DNA from 3 places in the Nostoc sp. MS1 genome. Region 2 is predicted to be linked to each of the others. Evidence: predicted binding sites of a transcription regulator. Region 2 holds the regulator's gene; each other region holds the start of a gene.
What was found. The regulator HrcA, encoded in region 2, represses chaperone genes, less so after heat shock. The targets are predictions, from matches to a motif close to TTAGCACTCNNGANTCNNGAGTGCTAA.
Positions count from the first base shown of each region.

Region 1 (5,273 bases), 2.7 Mb from region 2:
AACCTTGTCTTTCTTGACGAAGCCGGAGCTAATCTATCTTTAATAAGACACTCCGCCCGTTCTAAAAAAGGTAAAAGAGCGCATGGGTCACGACCTCAAAAACGCTGTAAAAATGTTTCCATAATTGGAGCGATTGCTCTTAAAGGCGTGATTAGTCAATATAGTATTTTAGGAGCATCTGACGGGCTGACATTTGAGGCTTATATTTCTCAAAAATTAGTTCCTCTTCTGTGGGAAGGCGCTTGTGTAATCATGGATAATTGTTCAATTCATAAAGGTGGAGATATTGAGAAATTAATCGAAGCTGCTGGAGCTAAATTGATTTATTTGCCACCATATTCGCCGGATTTTTCACCAATTGAAAACTGTTGGTCAAAAATTAAAAATTTACTACGTTCTATTGGAGCTAGAAGTTATCCAGACTTAGCAAAAGCAATTGAAAGTGCTTTTAATCAAGTTTCGTTAAATGATATTTATAATTGGTTTACCCATTCTTGTTACTGTACTTCACCAGACTGAGAAACGCTATATATGGGTTCAAATTATATGACAGCATTGAATAGCCATCAAATTGAGGCAAACGTAAGCTATTGATTAAGTTATACAACTGTGGGGTTAAAGGATTAATACTATCATCATAAATATTAAGAGGTGTAAGACTAGCTATAACCCATAGTTGATTGCCAGCAAAATTAATCCATTCTTTTTCTCTCAGTTCAATAAATTTAGAATTATCAATCTGATTAATATAAATATTATTTTGACTTAGTTGATTAGTAACCCAATTTTCATGTTCTAACTTTATACATTTCAATTTTTCTACTGTCCATTCTTTTTCATTTTTATCGATTAAAGTATGATGTGTTGGACACAGAAGGATTAAATTATTGTATTCATCTCTTTGTTCAGCAGTAAGGTCACTTTCCCCGCGAGGGCCTTTCTGTTTATCAGCAATAATGTGAGCCATTTCGCCTAGTACACTTTCTGAACCAACAGGTGTTAATTCGATTTTGCAAATAGCACACCGATTTCCAGAACGACCCCAAAGCATTTTTACATCTTTCTCTTTCATAACTTGTTGCTTCCTTGTCCTTCATACTTCAATTGTTGATAACAAAACAGCCACCTCCACAAGGGAAGCGGCTGTTTTTTCACTTATCTCACTACAGAATGTTAGTAATCGAAGTCACCGCCGCCAGCGCCAGCACCAGCAGGAGCAGCATCCTTGGGTTCTGGCTTGTCAACAACGATGCACTCGGTTGTCAACACCATACCAGCGATAGATGCAGCGTTTTGTAGGGCAGAACGGGTTACTTTCGCGGGGTCAACGATACCAGCCTCGAACATATCTACATATTCGTTAGTAGCAGCGTTGAAACCTACGTTGAAGGCTTTCTCTTTGACACGTTCAGCAATTACAGCACCGTTTTGACCTGCGTTTTCCGCAATTCTCTTTAATGGTGCGGCTAATGCACGAGAAACAATCAAAGCACCAGTCAACTCTTCATCTTTGAGGTTGCTGTTAGCCCAAGTTTCTAGGTCTGGGGTGAGGTGAGCCAAGGTTGTACCACCACCAGGAACGATACCTTCTTCAACAGCAGCTTTGGTGGCGTTGATAGCATCTTCTAGGCGGAGTTTCTTGTCTTTCATTTCGGTTTCGGTAGCTGCACCTACTTTAACTACAGCTACACCACCAGAAAGTTTAGCCAAGCGCTCTTGGAGTTTTTCCTTGTCGTAGGAAGATTCGGTTTCTTCCATTTGGCGACGAATTTGTTCTACACGAGCTTTAACTGCAACGTCATTACCTTCAGCAACAATTGTGGTGCTGTCTTTGGTGATGGTGATGCGGCGAGCTTTACCTAAGCTGTCTAGCTTGGTGTTGTCTAGCTTCAGACCAGCATCTTCGGTGATTAATTGACCGCCGGTGAGGATAGCGATATCTTCCAGCATAGCCTTACGGCGATCGCCAAATCCAGGAGCCTTCACAGCAGCTACATTCAGTACACCGCGTAAACGGTTAACTACCAAAGTTGCTAAAGCTTCTTTTTCAATATCTTCAGCAATAATCACCAGGGGACGACCAGCACGCGCTACTTGCTCTAGAACTGGTACTAAATCTTGCACAAGAGCAATTTTCTTGTCGGTCAACAGCAAGAAAGGCTCATCGAAAATCGCTTCCATCCGCTCGGGATCGGTAGCGAAGTAGGGGGAGATGTAGCCTTTGTCAAAGCGCATCCCTTCTGTTACTTCCAATTCGGTAGTTACAGACTTACCTTCTTCTAAGGAGATAACGCCTTCCTTACCTACTTTATCCATAGCTTCAGCAATCATCTGACCGACTTCATCGTCGTTACCAGCAGAGATTGCACCAACTTGGGCGATCGCCTTAGAATCTTCTACAGGACGAGCGTGTTCTCTGATTCTGTCTACCAAGAAGTTGGTAGCTTTATCAATACCGCGCTTCAACAGAATCGCGTTAGCACCAGCCGCAACGTTACGTAAGCCTTCTTTGACAATTGCATGAGCCAAAACGGTAGCTGTAGTTGTACCGTCACCTGCTGCATCATTGGTTTTAGAAGCAGCTTGGCGAATCAAAGCAACGCCAGTGTTTTCAATATGATCTTCTAATTCGATTTCTTTAGCGATGGTTACACCGTCGTTAACGATTTGAGGCGCACCAAATTTCTTTTCTAATACTACGTTACGACCTTTGGGGCCAAGGGTAACAGCTACAGCCTCAGCTAGGATGTCAATACCACGCTCCAGGGCGCGACGAGCGTTTTCGTTGTAAATAATGCGCTTTGCCATAGTTGTGTCAATCTCAGGAAGTTAAATCAAGTGTTGTGTCAGTGGTCATTGGTCATTAGTCATTGGTATGGCTATGACTAATTAGCCAACGACTGCTAGAATGTCTTTTTCAGAAAGCAGTACGTATTCTTCTGTTCCGAGCTTTACATCAGTGCCAGCGTACTTGGAGTACAGCACCTTGTCGCCAATTTTTACTTCCAATTCTTGACGGCTACCGTCATCATTACGCTTGCCTGCGCCAAGGGCTACAACTTCACCTACTTGGGGTTTTTCCTTAGCGGTGTCGGGCAAATATAGACCACCTGCGGTCTTTTCTTCCGATGCGCTCACTTTCACGAAAACGCGATCGCCTAAAGGTTTGACTGTCGATACACTTAAAGATACAGCTGCCATATTTAATTTCTCCAGAGTTAGCACTCTCAACTCCTGAGTGCTAATTTACCGAAAACCATCCTAGCATGGCAATGTTTGAGTGTGTACGGGTTTCCGAACTGGAATTGCTGGGGAATGGGGAGTAGGGAGTGGGGAGTGGGGAGTGGGGAAGAGGAAGGAGATGAGGGAGATGAGGGAGAGAAAGAAGCAGGGAGCAGGGGGAAAGGTGGAAGTCCCTCTTCCTTGCTCCCTTGCCTCTTCTGCCTCCTGACTTTTGACTATGGACTATGGACTAATGACTAATGACTAATGACTAATGACTAATGACAAATTTAACAACCCCGTAAGTACTAATACTCAATTATTCGTAATTTTCAGGTTTTTTTCTGTAAGTAACGAATATTTTTATATGGAGAACTTTATTTGCAAAGTGGGGAATTTGTTATAGAACAGTAACTAGAGATACGCTCAATGAGTAACAATACAGTGATGTAGTGCAACAAAACTCAAGGTTTAGAGCTTGCGTGTTTGTTGTTCTAGATCGATAATAATTGTCTAACCGGAAGTGTCTGGTTTCGCCAAGCAAAACCGGAGGTTATTGAGCGGATCATCCAAAAAACACTTGATAGGCATAATGGTGGTGCAAGAATCTCATTTTTAACCCATCCTTTGCCGAAAGTTCCCTGAATTGCTTGTGGACATCCAACAAAGGCTTAAAATCAACAAGGGTAATGTAGAGCAGTAAGCCGATGAAAACGCGGGTTGTGTTACAGATAGGGTCATCTTAAGCCAATACTTACTTGTGACTAGAAAGATTATTATTTAATCAGTGTATTTTCACCCGCAACTTTCAAAGGGATATATAATAGCGCATTATAATACTATTGCTCTGCGTATCCTTACTGGAATTTTGCCAATGCACTGGTGATGTCATCGAAAGTGAACACCACTTTTAAGACTCCAAGGAAGAAAGGGCAACTTAAGTGGGAAAAATGACAATATCTCGACAATCCACCATATTAAGGATAACCATTCAAGACCTTGATGGATCGAAGCGCGACAAGTGCCACTGCTATGAAAGAGCCCAGCATGAAAGATCACAAACGACTCCTATTAATTGATGATGACCCTAACCTCATCTTGCTGGTGAAGGACTACTTGGAATTTAGAGGGTATGAAGTCGTCACGGCAGAAAACGGAAGAGAAGCTCTGGAAATTCTTGAACATGATGTTCCAGACATGATCATCTGTGACGTGATGATGCCAGAAATGGACGGATATACCTTTGTTGAACAAGTCCGGCAAAATGAACGTACCAGTTGGATTCCTGTTCTTTTCCTCTCGGCAAAAGGACAAAGTGCAGACCGAGTTAAAGGTCTGAACAAAGGTGCAGATGTTTACATGGTCAAACCTTTTGAACCAGAAGAACTTGTTGCACAAGTAGAATCTTCACTGAAACAGACTATCCGTTGGAAGGAACACCAAGCTAAAGGTGGGGAAAACGGTTCCCGCATTCAGGTTCCTTTCGATGTCCAGTTAACCCCAACCGAACTGAAGGTAGTACAGTTTGTTGCTAGGGGTTTAGCTAACCGTGAAATCGCTGAAGAATTAAACGTTAGTCAGCGCACTGTTGAAAGCCATGTGTCCAATATGTTGGGCAAAACCAATCTCCATAACCGTACTGAACTCGCACGGTGGGCGATTGAAAATCAAATGGCTTAAATAGCTATCAGCATTCAGCCGTCAGCTTAATAATGATTAACTGACAGCTGACAGCTGATAGCTTTTATCAATTCAAAATACCCTACGGGAAGCTAACGCTACAAAATTCAAAATTCAAAATTTAGTAGTTGAATTTTGAAGAATTGGTATTAAGCAGGAAGAGGCAAATAAACTGAACTACATAAGTCAAGGTCAAGAAGCTCAAAACCTCCTGCCTCCTGCCTACCTAATTAATTATTGAGTTCTACCATTTCACATACGTTACCTCGGACGCTACCCACACCCTTGGTAAATTGACGGTCTTGCTTGTTGATGAGCATTTGCATTCCATATTTGGGAGCCATGACAATTAGTGCATCCCTGTCTAACCG
Region 1 is NZ_AP023441.1:5,048,449-5,053,721, reverse strand. It holds one part of gene NSMS1_RS21900 (IS630 family transposase) at 1-519, shown strand, start outside; gene NSMS1_RS21895 (HNH endonuclease signature motif containing protein) at 485-1,072, opposite strand; gene groL (chaperonin GroEL) at 1,174-2,808, opposite strand; gene groES (co-chaperone GroES) at 2,890-3,201, opposite strand; gene NSMS1_RS21880 (response regulator transcription factor) at 4,225-4,902, shown strand; gene NSMS1_RS21875 (cytochrome P450) at 5,133-5,273, opposite strand, start outside.
Region 1: a site for HrcA is predicted at 3,219-3,245, ahead of groES (co-chaperone GroES). Genes of this name have one in related genera too.

Region 2 (5,273 bases):
TTGCATCACGTAAAACTTTAGGATTATTGGCGAATAGGACAAAGCCATCTACCACCGCACCCGCTAGAGAATCAGACTCCGGTAGGGAACTATCATAAATAATTTTTGCACCTTCATATTCCTCCGTCTCTAAGTTTGCTCCCGCTAACACCCGTTTGGAGAACAATAACTGGAGAAACTCCTGGCTTTTGGTTGGCTTGTCAGTAGCTAACGCCATCAGATATCCTGGTTGTTTACCGTTGTCCGGGTCACGGTCGATATCTAAGGTAGTAACAGCCAGTGTAATTTCATCTTTGAGCCAAGGTTGGATATCTTGCTTATAATCTATACCACTCTTAGTCAACAAACTATTTTTGAGTTTAGATAGTTCTCCCGAACTGTCGAAAGATTCCAATCTGTCAGGATTCACTAATAGAGAAACCGTCACCGGAGCCAGCTTCGACACAAATACAGCCGCGCTAGATTGAGAAGTAGACGCAACCAAGTTAGCCGGACTTTTAGCAAAGAACCAATAAAAGCTGGCGATCGCCGCTACAATTAATGCGATCGCTCCAGCAATAACAAAACCAGATAATGAGCGTTGTGTAGTCATTAGTTGTTAGTCATTAGTCCATAGTCATTAGTCATTAGTCCATAGTCCATAGTTTTTTCTACTTCCCCATCTCTCCCCACTCCTCCCATTTTCTGCCAACATAAATAATATAAGATTGATGACAAAAACCACATGACAGGCAATACTTCTGGGCAACCGATTACTCAAATTAGTGTAAATGAATTAGCTGAACGTCTGGCTAATAAAGAAGCAAATATTCAGTTCATAGATGTACGTGAACCGCAAGAATTAGCGATCGCGCAAATTGATGGCTTTGTCAATCTACCTTTGAGTGAATATGCTCAATGGTCAGAACAAGTACCAGCTATGTTCGATCCCCAAGCGGAAACTCTGGTATTGTGTCACCACGGAGTTCGTTCCGCTCAGATGTGTCAGTGGCTGGTATCGCAGGGATTTACTAATGTCAAAAATATTGCTGGTGGTATTGATGCTTACTCTGTGCGAGTTGATGCCTCAATTCCTCAGTATTAGTAACTAATTCGCTAAATAAAAGTATCTCTAGCTGGAGTTTAATATTCCAGCTAATTTGTGCTATTGTTGACAAAATTATTGCTAACAAAAATTACATAAATGACAGCCCAAATCTTCAGGTTAAATCTACCTTTAACTAGCATAATAGATGTATATAGTACCCCAGAAAATACGTATCTTACAATACAATTTCTTTGAGATAAATATGCAAAAATACTTAGACAATTAAATAAAACAATATCACATTTTTTCTTTTATCAATCTGGTAAATAGAATAGCAGCCAGAGAAAGTTAATAATAGTTATTACAATAGAAATATAGTTCTTAACTTTTTAATTAACTATTATTAATTTTTGGTTTAAAGCTTCACTTTTTTTAAAACTTACTTAAAATTTGCCTTCTGACAAATACACCTATGCAAGTTCAGTTGACTAATCGACAACAGCATATACTTTGGGCAACGGTACGTCATTATATAGCTACGGCAGAGCCAGTGGGTTCAAAAGCTTTGGTCGAGGAGTTCGGCCTGGGTGTTAGCTCTGCGACAATTCGCAATGTGATGGGCGTACTGGAAAAATCTGGGTTATTGTACCAACCACACACATCAGCCGGACGAGTACCATCTGACTCAGGTTATCGCATTTATGTTGACCAGCTAATTACACCATCGGAAGTGTTAGCCAAAGAGGTAGAGTTAGCCCTACAACAGCGTCTCCAGTGGGAAGATTGGAGCTTAGAGATTCTGTTGCAAGGAGCCGCGCAGATTTTGGCTAGCTTGAGTGGGTGTATTAGCTTGATTACCATGCCACAAACCAACACAGCCACAGTCCGACATCTGCAATTAATGCAGATAGAAGCGGGGCGCATCATGCTGATTTTGGTAACGGATAATTATGAAACTCATTCCAAGCTGTTGGATCTGCCTCCTGGTAGAAGCGAAAAACCCGATGCTGAGGTAATTGACAGGGAATTACAGATAGTTTCTAACTTCTTAAATAGCCACTTACGGGGGCGAAGTGTGCTAGAAATTAGCACCCTTGATTGGAGTCAATTAGACCGAGAATTTCAACGCTATGGCGAGTTTCTCAAAACTTCCGTAGCAGAGTTAGCTAACCGTACTGCTCCACCTGCGGCAACGCAAATTATGGTGCGGGGTGTAGCCGAAGTTTTACGCCAACCAGAATTTTCTCAGCTACAGCAAGTGCAAACCATCATCCAACTCTTGGAAGAAGAACAAGAGCAACTTTGGCGGTTAATATTTGAAGAGCCGGAGCTAGAAGATAGCAATAAATCGAAGGTAACAGTTCGCATCGGCGCAGAAAACCCCCTAGAACCAATTCGTACTTGCTCCCTCATTTCCTCTACCTATCGCCGGGGAGCAGTCCCCTTGGGTAGTGTGGGAGTTTTAGGCCCTACCCGCTTGGATTACGAAAATGCGATCGCAGTTGTAGCGGCGGCGGCTGATTACCTCTCAGAAGCGTTCAGTTAACTAGATGGAATCATGGTCAGAAAAATTGCCTTTGGGGTGCTGTGGTTAGGGTTTACATTTTATGCTTTTGTCCTTGCTCCTCCCAACCAACCAGATACATTCGAGCTAATCAAAGACTTGTCCACCGGACAATGGCAAGGCATTAACCCTCTAGTCATCACCTTATTTAACCTCATGGGCATCTGGCCGATGATTTACAGCGCCGTCTTATTTATTGATGGGAGAGGGCAGAAACTACCAGCTTGGCTATTTGCTAGCGCTTCATTTGGTGTAGGTGCATTTGCGCTGTTACCTTATTTAACTTTACGCAACGCCAATCCTCAATTCCCTGGCACGAAGAACGCCTTTATTAAACTACTAGATTCCCGTATTACTGGTATCATTCTCCTCGTAGGCACAGCAATTTTAGTCGCCTACGGTTTACTACAAGGAGATTGGAGCAATTTTATACAACAGTGGCAAAGCGATCGCTTCATCCATGTCATGAGCCTAGACTTTTGCCTACTTTGTCTATTATTCCCAGCCTTGTTAGGCGATGATATGGCGCGGCGCGGTTGGCAAACAGAATTATTTTGGCTATTCGCTCTAATTCCCCTATTTGGCCCCTTAATTTACTTGTGCTTACGTCCACCATTACCAGAGGAAACAATAAAAGTAGTATCTAAACAACAACTAAACGTATAGATTTCACCTAATGCAGAGGCTCTCCGCGTACCTCCCTCCGGGTTCACCAGTCGCCTGCGGAGGGAAACCCTCCTACAGCGCTGGTTCACCGCGCTAACCTCTGCGCCCCTCTGCGTTTAAAAATCCTCCCCTCAAACCTCATGAAAACACCCAAAAAAGGCAAATCTCTACCCCCCAAACTAATCATCAGCTTGGGCAAATTTGTCTGGACAACCATGTGGCAAATCATGATGTCCCAAATTGCCCCCCGCAGCAAATCAGGAGAGTATATTCGTCCTAGTAGCCAGTTTCGCAACTTCATCAAAACTGGGGAAGATAGCCCCTACCAACCAGCAGCCGGACGTTATACCTTATATGTTGGCTTAGGTTGTCCTTGGGCGCATCGTACCCTAGTTACCCGCACTTTGAAAGGATTAGAAGATGCGATCGCAGTATCTATTGTTGCTCCCTCTGCGACTACAGGCGGTTGGGTATTCAACAATCCAGAAGAAGGTTGTCAGACTCTAGCTGAATTATACACCCTTGCCCAACCAGGGTATACTGGACGCTCCACAGTACCCGTATTGTGGGATAAACAAACTAAGACAATTGTAAATAACGAGAGTGCAGACATCATTGTCATGCTGAACTCCGAATTTAACGAGTTTGCCTTAAATCCTTCGTTGAATCTTTATCCTGAAGAATTAAAAGAAAAAATAGATTGGTGGAACGATAAAATTTACACCAATGTAAATAACGGCGTATATCGTTGCGGTTTCGCGCAAACGCAAGAGGCATATAACAAAGCCTGCGATGAATTATTCACTACTCTAGATGAAATTGACGCAGCATTAGCTAATAGTCCCTACCTTTGTGGTGATAACGTCACCTTAGCTGATGTGCGTCTATTTACAACTTTGTTCCGTTTTGACATTGTTTACTACGGCTTATTTAAGTGTAACCGCCGCAGAATCCAAGACTATGAAAATTTAGGCGCTTATTTGTGTGACTTATATCAACTAAAGGGCGTTGCTAGTACCTGTGATTTAGACAGCATAAAACAAGATTATTATGGTAATTTGTTTCCTTTAAATCCAGGTGGGATTATACCTTCTGGGCCTGATATGGCTTATTTATCAAAAACGAGCGATCGCCCAACATCAGTAAAATAAAATAAGCTTATCCTGCACTCAAATTAGCAGATGTAATTTGGTGGTCTACAACTGTTGGTTGTTCAAAAGTATCATCAAGCCCAGGAATGGGAATATCAACATTTGCATCATCGTGAACAGAATCATTCAAGTCATCATGATTTCCCAAGTTAGCTTCCTGTTGCCAAGATTCCATCACACTTGGATCAGCAGATTCATGAACCGCTAAATGAATTAAATCTTTTGGATCTTGCTCCACTGTTCCTCACTGTGCAAATTGCCTAATTAATTTATCTAAATTATGATTAAGCTAAACAAATAATACTTCTAACAATTGGTATATTTACTAATATAACTATTTTATTTAGAGCATTTTATATTATGAGCAAAAGTAAGATTTTATTATTTAAAATGTATATCTAAAGTTCTGATTATTAAATTATTTATACGAGCCTTACGATAGGTATTACCTAACAGTAAAAGTAACTAAGCTAGGTGTAATTAGATAGCTATAATGAGGTGAAAGATTATGCCCGGTGGACATGCTAGTCATAAAGGAACTGGTGCTAAACCTAATATTAATTCCAATGGAGTAATCAGTGAAGCTGCTGATCAATCTTTAGAACCAGATGAGCTGCTACCTGAAGAGTTGACAAGAACAGAAACTCTCAGAACTGATGAGTACGTCGATTTTCCTCCAGCTACTCAACGTCCAGAGAATAAACCAGAATAATTTGTAATACCAATTCGTAATTCGTAATTATTTTATTAATTACGAATTACGCCTTTATATGAAGTGTTGATTAGAAGTTTCATCCTTGGGTAATTGACCTTGGGAACAACGGTCAAACCATTCTTGGTATTTTTGGCGGTGTTCTTCATCTAC
Region 2 is NZ_AP023441.1:638,259-643,531, forward strand. It holds gene NSMS1_RS02745 (DUF3352 domain-containing protein) at 1-592, opposite strand, end outside; gene NSMS1_RS02750 (rhodanese-like domain-containing protein) at 725-1,084, shown strand; gene hrcA (heat-inducible transcriptional repressor HrcA) at 1,500-2,573, shown strand; gene NSMS1_RS02760 (DUF2834 domain-containing protein) at 2,586-3,257, shown strand; gene NSMS1_RS02765 (glutathione S-transferase family protein) at 3,398-4,408, shown strand; gene NSMS1_RS02770 (hypothetical protein) at 4,416-4,646, opposite strand; gene NSMS1_RS02775 (hypothetical protein) at 4,917-5,120, shown strand; gene NSMS1_RS02780 (YsnF/AvaK domain-containing protein) at 5,175-5,273, opposite strand, start outside.

Region 3 (5,273 bases), 3.5 Mb from region 2:
CGCTCTAGACAAAAGACTTAGAGACACTTTGCTGTTTGCCACTGTGGAAGAATATTGTTTACGTCCAGTACGCAACCAGCCCTTGTTGGTGTACCGTTTCGTTAACTACTTACGCCGTTCTCAACGTGGTGGTTTAACTCAAGTCCCAGGAGGCGATTTAGTTCGCTTAGTTTCCGAGGAAGTGCTGACAGATGATAGCGATAATCGCATTAACTTGGTAGATAACCAAGCGATCGCGGAATATCAAGAAGCACAACAATTAGAAGAACAACAAACACTGCGCCAAACAGTACAACAAGAATTTGCTACCTACTTAGAAGAAAACTTGGGAGCAGAAGCAGTTGAATGGTTAAAAATGTACCTGCAAGGTAAAACCCAAGATGAAATAGCTAAGAAATTAAACAAACCCATCAAAGAAATCTATAGACTGCGAGAAAAAATCAGCTACCATGCAGTGCGTGTTTTTGCCCTCAAGGGTAAACCAGAACTCGTAGAAAATTGGTTAGCAATTTCTTTGCAGGAGAATAACCTGGGTTTAACACAAAACCAATGGCAAGAACTGTATGCAAATTTAACTCCCGTTGGGCGAGAAGTACTGGATTTACGCAAAGCTGGTAACTCCATAGAAACAGTAGCCCAAAAATTAAATCTCAAACCTCATCAAGTTATGGGCGAATGGACTAAAGTCTACCTCGCAGCGCAAGCCATCAGAACTCAAGAATAACTATGGTAAGTGTTGTTAGCTGTAGTAGAGTGTTGAGCCTGTACGGAGAAATAAGAACTGAGTGCTGAGGGCTAAGTACTGTTAGCAAGGTGGTGTGTAAGCCTGTGCCTAGAAAAACTCTAGCCTCTAGCCTCTAGCTTCTTGACTGCTTGAAATTATGTATATCCCTTATAAATTACTCGGCATCATTCTTTAGGTAGAAATCCGCAATTGCCACCAGGACAATTGGATATAAATTATGTCATCTTTAACTAGAAATTATATTTGGTAGTTGCACTCTCTAGTTTGAGCTACTGCCACAACATTTAGATAAAATCTTGCTCCTAAGCTATGGCTGATAAACACCACAAAATTAAATTTCCCCTTTGGCAGTATCTCAACCAACCATTGTTGAACCGTGACTTAGAGTTGAATCCCCGACGCTTCGCCTACAATTGGCGTATTGGACTTTTAAAGCGGTGTTGGCATAAAGAATGTGATGCCAAAGGGCCTCAACAGCATTGATAATTTGTAATTCTTAATTTTGCTAGTATCTTGAACTAATTTATCTATCGGATTCTTTCTATTAATGCTGAGTTCGGTAGAACATAACTCCAACCCCTTCTTTTGTGGAAGGGGCTGAAAATCTCTAAACTTAATATCAGACAAATTAATAATAGTTAATATTTAGAGATGCAAGTATTTGCATCTCTAAATTAATAAGTATTTAAAGGAAACTTTGCAGATGTTGAACTAACTGTGGTGCTTGTACTACACCTTCTATCCGCTCTACTGGCTGACCTTGTTTGAACAATACCAGTGTTGGTAAAGCAGCAATTTGATACTGTGTAGCTAGTTCTGTGTATTTCTCAGTGTCAATTTTGACGATGCGTATGCGATCTTGCAGTTGAGTATTCACTTGCTGTAAGATTGTCGCCATCATTTGACATGGGCCACACCAATCAGCATAAAAATCTACTAAAACAGGTAAATCAGAACCAGACAGCATCTCTTCAAAGCTGTTGAATTGTTTTTTAGTAGTCATGTGACACACCAATTTTTTATCGATTGAATTTAATATTAATGTCTGATTTCTGAAAACGGTGTAACATTATTTTATTTTTATTGTTGCGAAGCAGTTAATAATTGACGGTTGACAGTTGTCAAGTTGTTTCCACTGTTGACTATGGACTAATGACTAATGACTGTTTTAGGTACAAATCGCCATAAGATAATTAGCGCGGGAATTTAGAAGCTAAAGGAATATTTTATGGCCGTGTTAACTGAAAATTTAAAAGGACAAGTAGCAGTTGTTACAGGCGCTTCACGGGGGATTGGACGAGCGATCGCTTTAGAGTTAGCGAATTATGGCGCTACTGTCGTGGTTAATTATGCTAGTTCTAGCACTGCGGCTGATGCCGTGGTAGCAGAAATTACTAATGCTGGTGGTGAAGCGATCGCCCTACAAGCTGATGTGTCCCAAGTAGATCAAGTAGACAACCTTATCAATACTGCGATCGATAAGTTCAAGCGCATCGATATTTTGGTGAATAACGCCGGGATCACCCGCGACACTCTCCTACTCAGAATGAAGCCGGAAGATTGGCAAGCTGTAATTGACTTAAATTTAACTGGTGTATTTTTATGTACTCGCGCCGTTAGTAAACTCATGCTGAAGCAAAGGTCTGGACGGATAATCAACATTACCTCCGTTGCCGGACAAATGGGTAATCCTGGGCAAGCAAACTACAGCGCTGCTAAAGCTGGTGTAATTGGTTTTACCAAAACCGTTGCTAAAGAATTAGCATCTCGCGGCATTACAGTTAACGCCGTCGCCCCTGGTTTCATTGCCACAGACATGACTAGCAACCTCAAAGCTGAAGGCATTTTGCAATACATTCCTTTAGGACGCTATGGTCAACCAGAAGAAATCGCAGGTATGGTGCGCTTCCTGGCTGCCGACCCTGCCGCCACTTACATTACTGGACAAGTGTTTAATGTCGATGGCGGCATGGTGATGTAAATTAGTCATTGGTCATTAGTCATTAGTCCATAGTCCACAGTAAACAGTGAAAACAACCTAACAACTGTCAATTGTCAATTGTCAACTGTCAATTGTTACTCACTGTTCCCTGTCAACTGTTCTCTATTCCCTGTTCTCATTCTTTGCCAAACTGTAAAGCCGAGCAGAAGAATAATACTAGTGGCTGTGGCAAATATGACCATGAAGCTCATGCCTTGGACTCTCATCGCTAGTACGTTACAACCCAAGGTGATTGACCATAGGGTAAATGCGGCACGGCGTTGAGAGAATCCCCAAGCGAGTAAACGGTGGTGTAAATGGTCTTTGCCAGGGGTACTTAAGGGGTTTTTGCCTGCCAGTAGTCGCCGAACGAATACTTGGGTAGTATCTAGCACTGGCAATAAGAGAAATAAAACTGTAGGACTGAGAGCAAATATGGTATTACGTTGCAGGCTACCTAAAATACTAGTTGCCGCTAACACATAACCGAAAAAGTATGCTCCAGCATCCCCCATGATGATTCTTGAGGGATGGAAGTTATGGCGCAAGAAGCCTAAAGCTGCACCTCCCAAGGCTGCCAAAACTAAGGTAGCCGCAGCCCGATTAGGAAATTGGGCAGATACGCCTAACAAACTCATGGCGGTGATGAAACTAACTCCTCCCGCCAATCCATCCATCCCATCCATCAAGTTGACGGCGTTGGTAATACCTACTACCCACAGCACAGTGAGCAACATTGAGAGGATGGAATCAATTGGTGTGCCAAATTTCACGTCAACACTGATGCCATTTGCTACCAGTAATAATGCTGTGACAATTTGCGCCCATAAACGTACAGAGGGGGGTAATCCGAACTGATCGTCAATAAATCCGACCAAGACTAGGATTGAACCCCCTAGTAAAATAGTCAATACTTGAGCTAAAACGCTTTGCAGCTCGATGGGTCGCAAGAGGCTTGCTAAGACCAAAGCGGCGATTACTCCCGCGTAAATGGCTAAACCCCCTGCATTTGGCAACGGTTCTCGATTAAGCCGTCGGGCGTTTGGTTGGTCAGCCCAACCCACCCGCAAGGCAAATTTACGTACCGTGGGAATTAAACGCCACGTTACCAGCCAAGCCAACATGAATGTAAATACTACTGCCAACCAGCCGGAGCCGCTAGGGTCAGCAATGCCTATAGACTTAAGGGAGTTGTATATATTCATCTCCCGATTTAACCATCACTGCTATTGTCCCAAATGAGCATCAAGTGTATATTAATCAATTTTTTTTCATTCCACATCCGGTTTGAATTTTTGAAGTATTTAGCACTCTGACCCTGTGAGTGCTAAATTGTCTAATGGAAGCGCTAGAGAAAGGAAACATGGCAAAAATTATTGCATTTGACGAAGAGTCACGGCGTGCTTTAGAGCGGGGTGTTAATGCCCTGGCTGATGCGGTGAAAATCACTTTGGGGCCAAAGGGTCGTAACGTGCTTTTAGAAAAAAAGTACGGCACACCCCAAATTGTTAATGATGGTATCACTGTTGCTAAAGAAATTGAATTAGAAGATCCTTTAGAAAATACTGGTGCTAGATTAATTCAAGAAGTAGCATCAAAAACCAAAGATGTAGCAGGTGATGGTACAACCACAGCAACAGTTTTGGTACAAGCTTTAATTAAAGAAGGTTTGAAGAACGTAGCGGCTGGTAGCAACCCAGTGAGCTTGAAGCGTGGGATTGATAAAACTACTGAAGCATTGGTAGCGGAAATTGCTAAGGTAGCCAAGCCAGTAGAAGGTAGTGCGATCGCTCAAGTTGCTACCGTTTCGGCTGGTAACGATGAAGAAGTTGGCAACATGATTGCCGAAGCGGTGGAACGAGTCACCAAAGATGGTGTAATCACCGTAGAAGAATCCAAATCCCTTACCACCGAACTAGACGTAGTAGAAGGGATGCAGATTGACCGAGGATATATTTCCCCCTACTTCATCACCAACAACGAACGCCAAACGGTAGAACTGGAAAATGCCCGGATTCTGATTACCGACAAAAAAATCAACAGCATCCAAGAGTTAGTCCCCATTCTGGAAAAAGTAGCGCGTTTGGGTCAACCCTTACTCATCGTTGCTGAAGATGTAGAAGGAGATGCTTTAGCAACTTTAGTAGTGAATAAGGCGCGGGGTGTACTTTCCGTTGCAGCAATTAAAGCCCCAGGATTTGGCGAACGCCGCAAAGCGTTATTGCAAGATATCGCCATCCTAACCGACGGTCAGCTAATTTCTGAAGAAATCGGTCTCAGCTTGGATACAGCTTCCATCGAAGCTTTAGGTACGGCGCGGACAATCACAATTGATAAGGAAAGTACCACAATTGTTGCAGGTACTACCACCAAGCCAGAAATTCAAAAACGCATCGGTCAAATTCGCAAACAATTAGAAGAGACTGATTCTGAATACGATCAAGAGAAATTACAAGAACGCATTGCCAAGTTAGCTGGTGGTGTGGCAGTAATTAAAGTTGGTGCGGCTACCGAAACCGAACTCAAAGACCGCAAACTGAGAATTGA
Region 3 is NZ_AP023441.1:4,262,705-4,267,977, forward strand. It holds gene NSMS1_RS18455 (HetZ-related protein 2) at 1-724, shown strand, start outside; gene NSMS1_RS18460 (hypothetical protein) at 1,055-1,228, shown strand; gene trxA (thioredoxin) at 1,431-1,748, opposite strand; gene fabG (3-oxoacyl-[acyl-carrier-protein] reductase) at 1,974-2,726, shown strand; gene NSMS1_RS18475 (MraY family glycosyltransferase) at 2,822-3,931, opposite strand; gene groL (chaperonin GroEL) at 4,090-5,273, shown strand, end outside.
Region 3: a site for HrcA is predicted at 4,031-4,057, ahead of groL (chaperonin GroEL). Genes of this name have one in related genera too.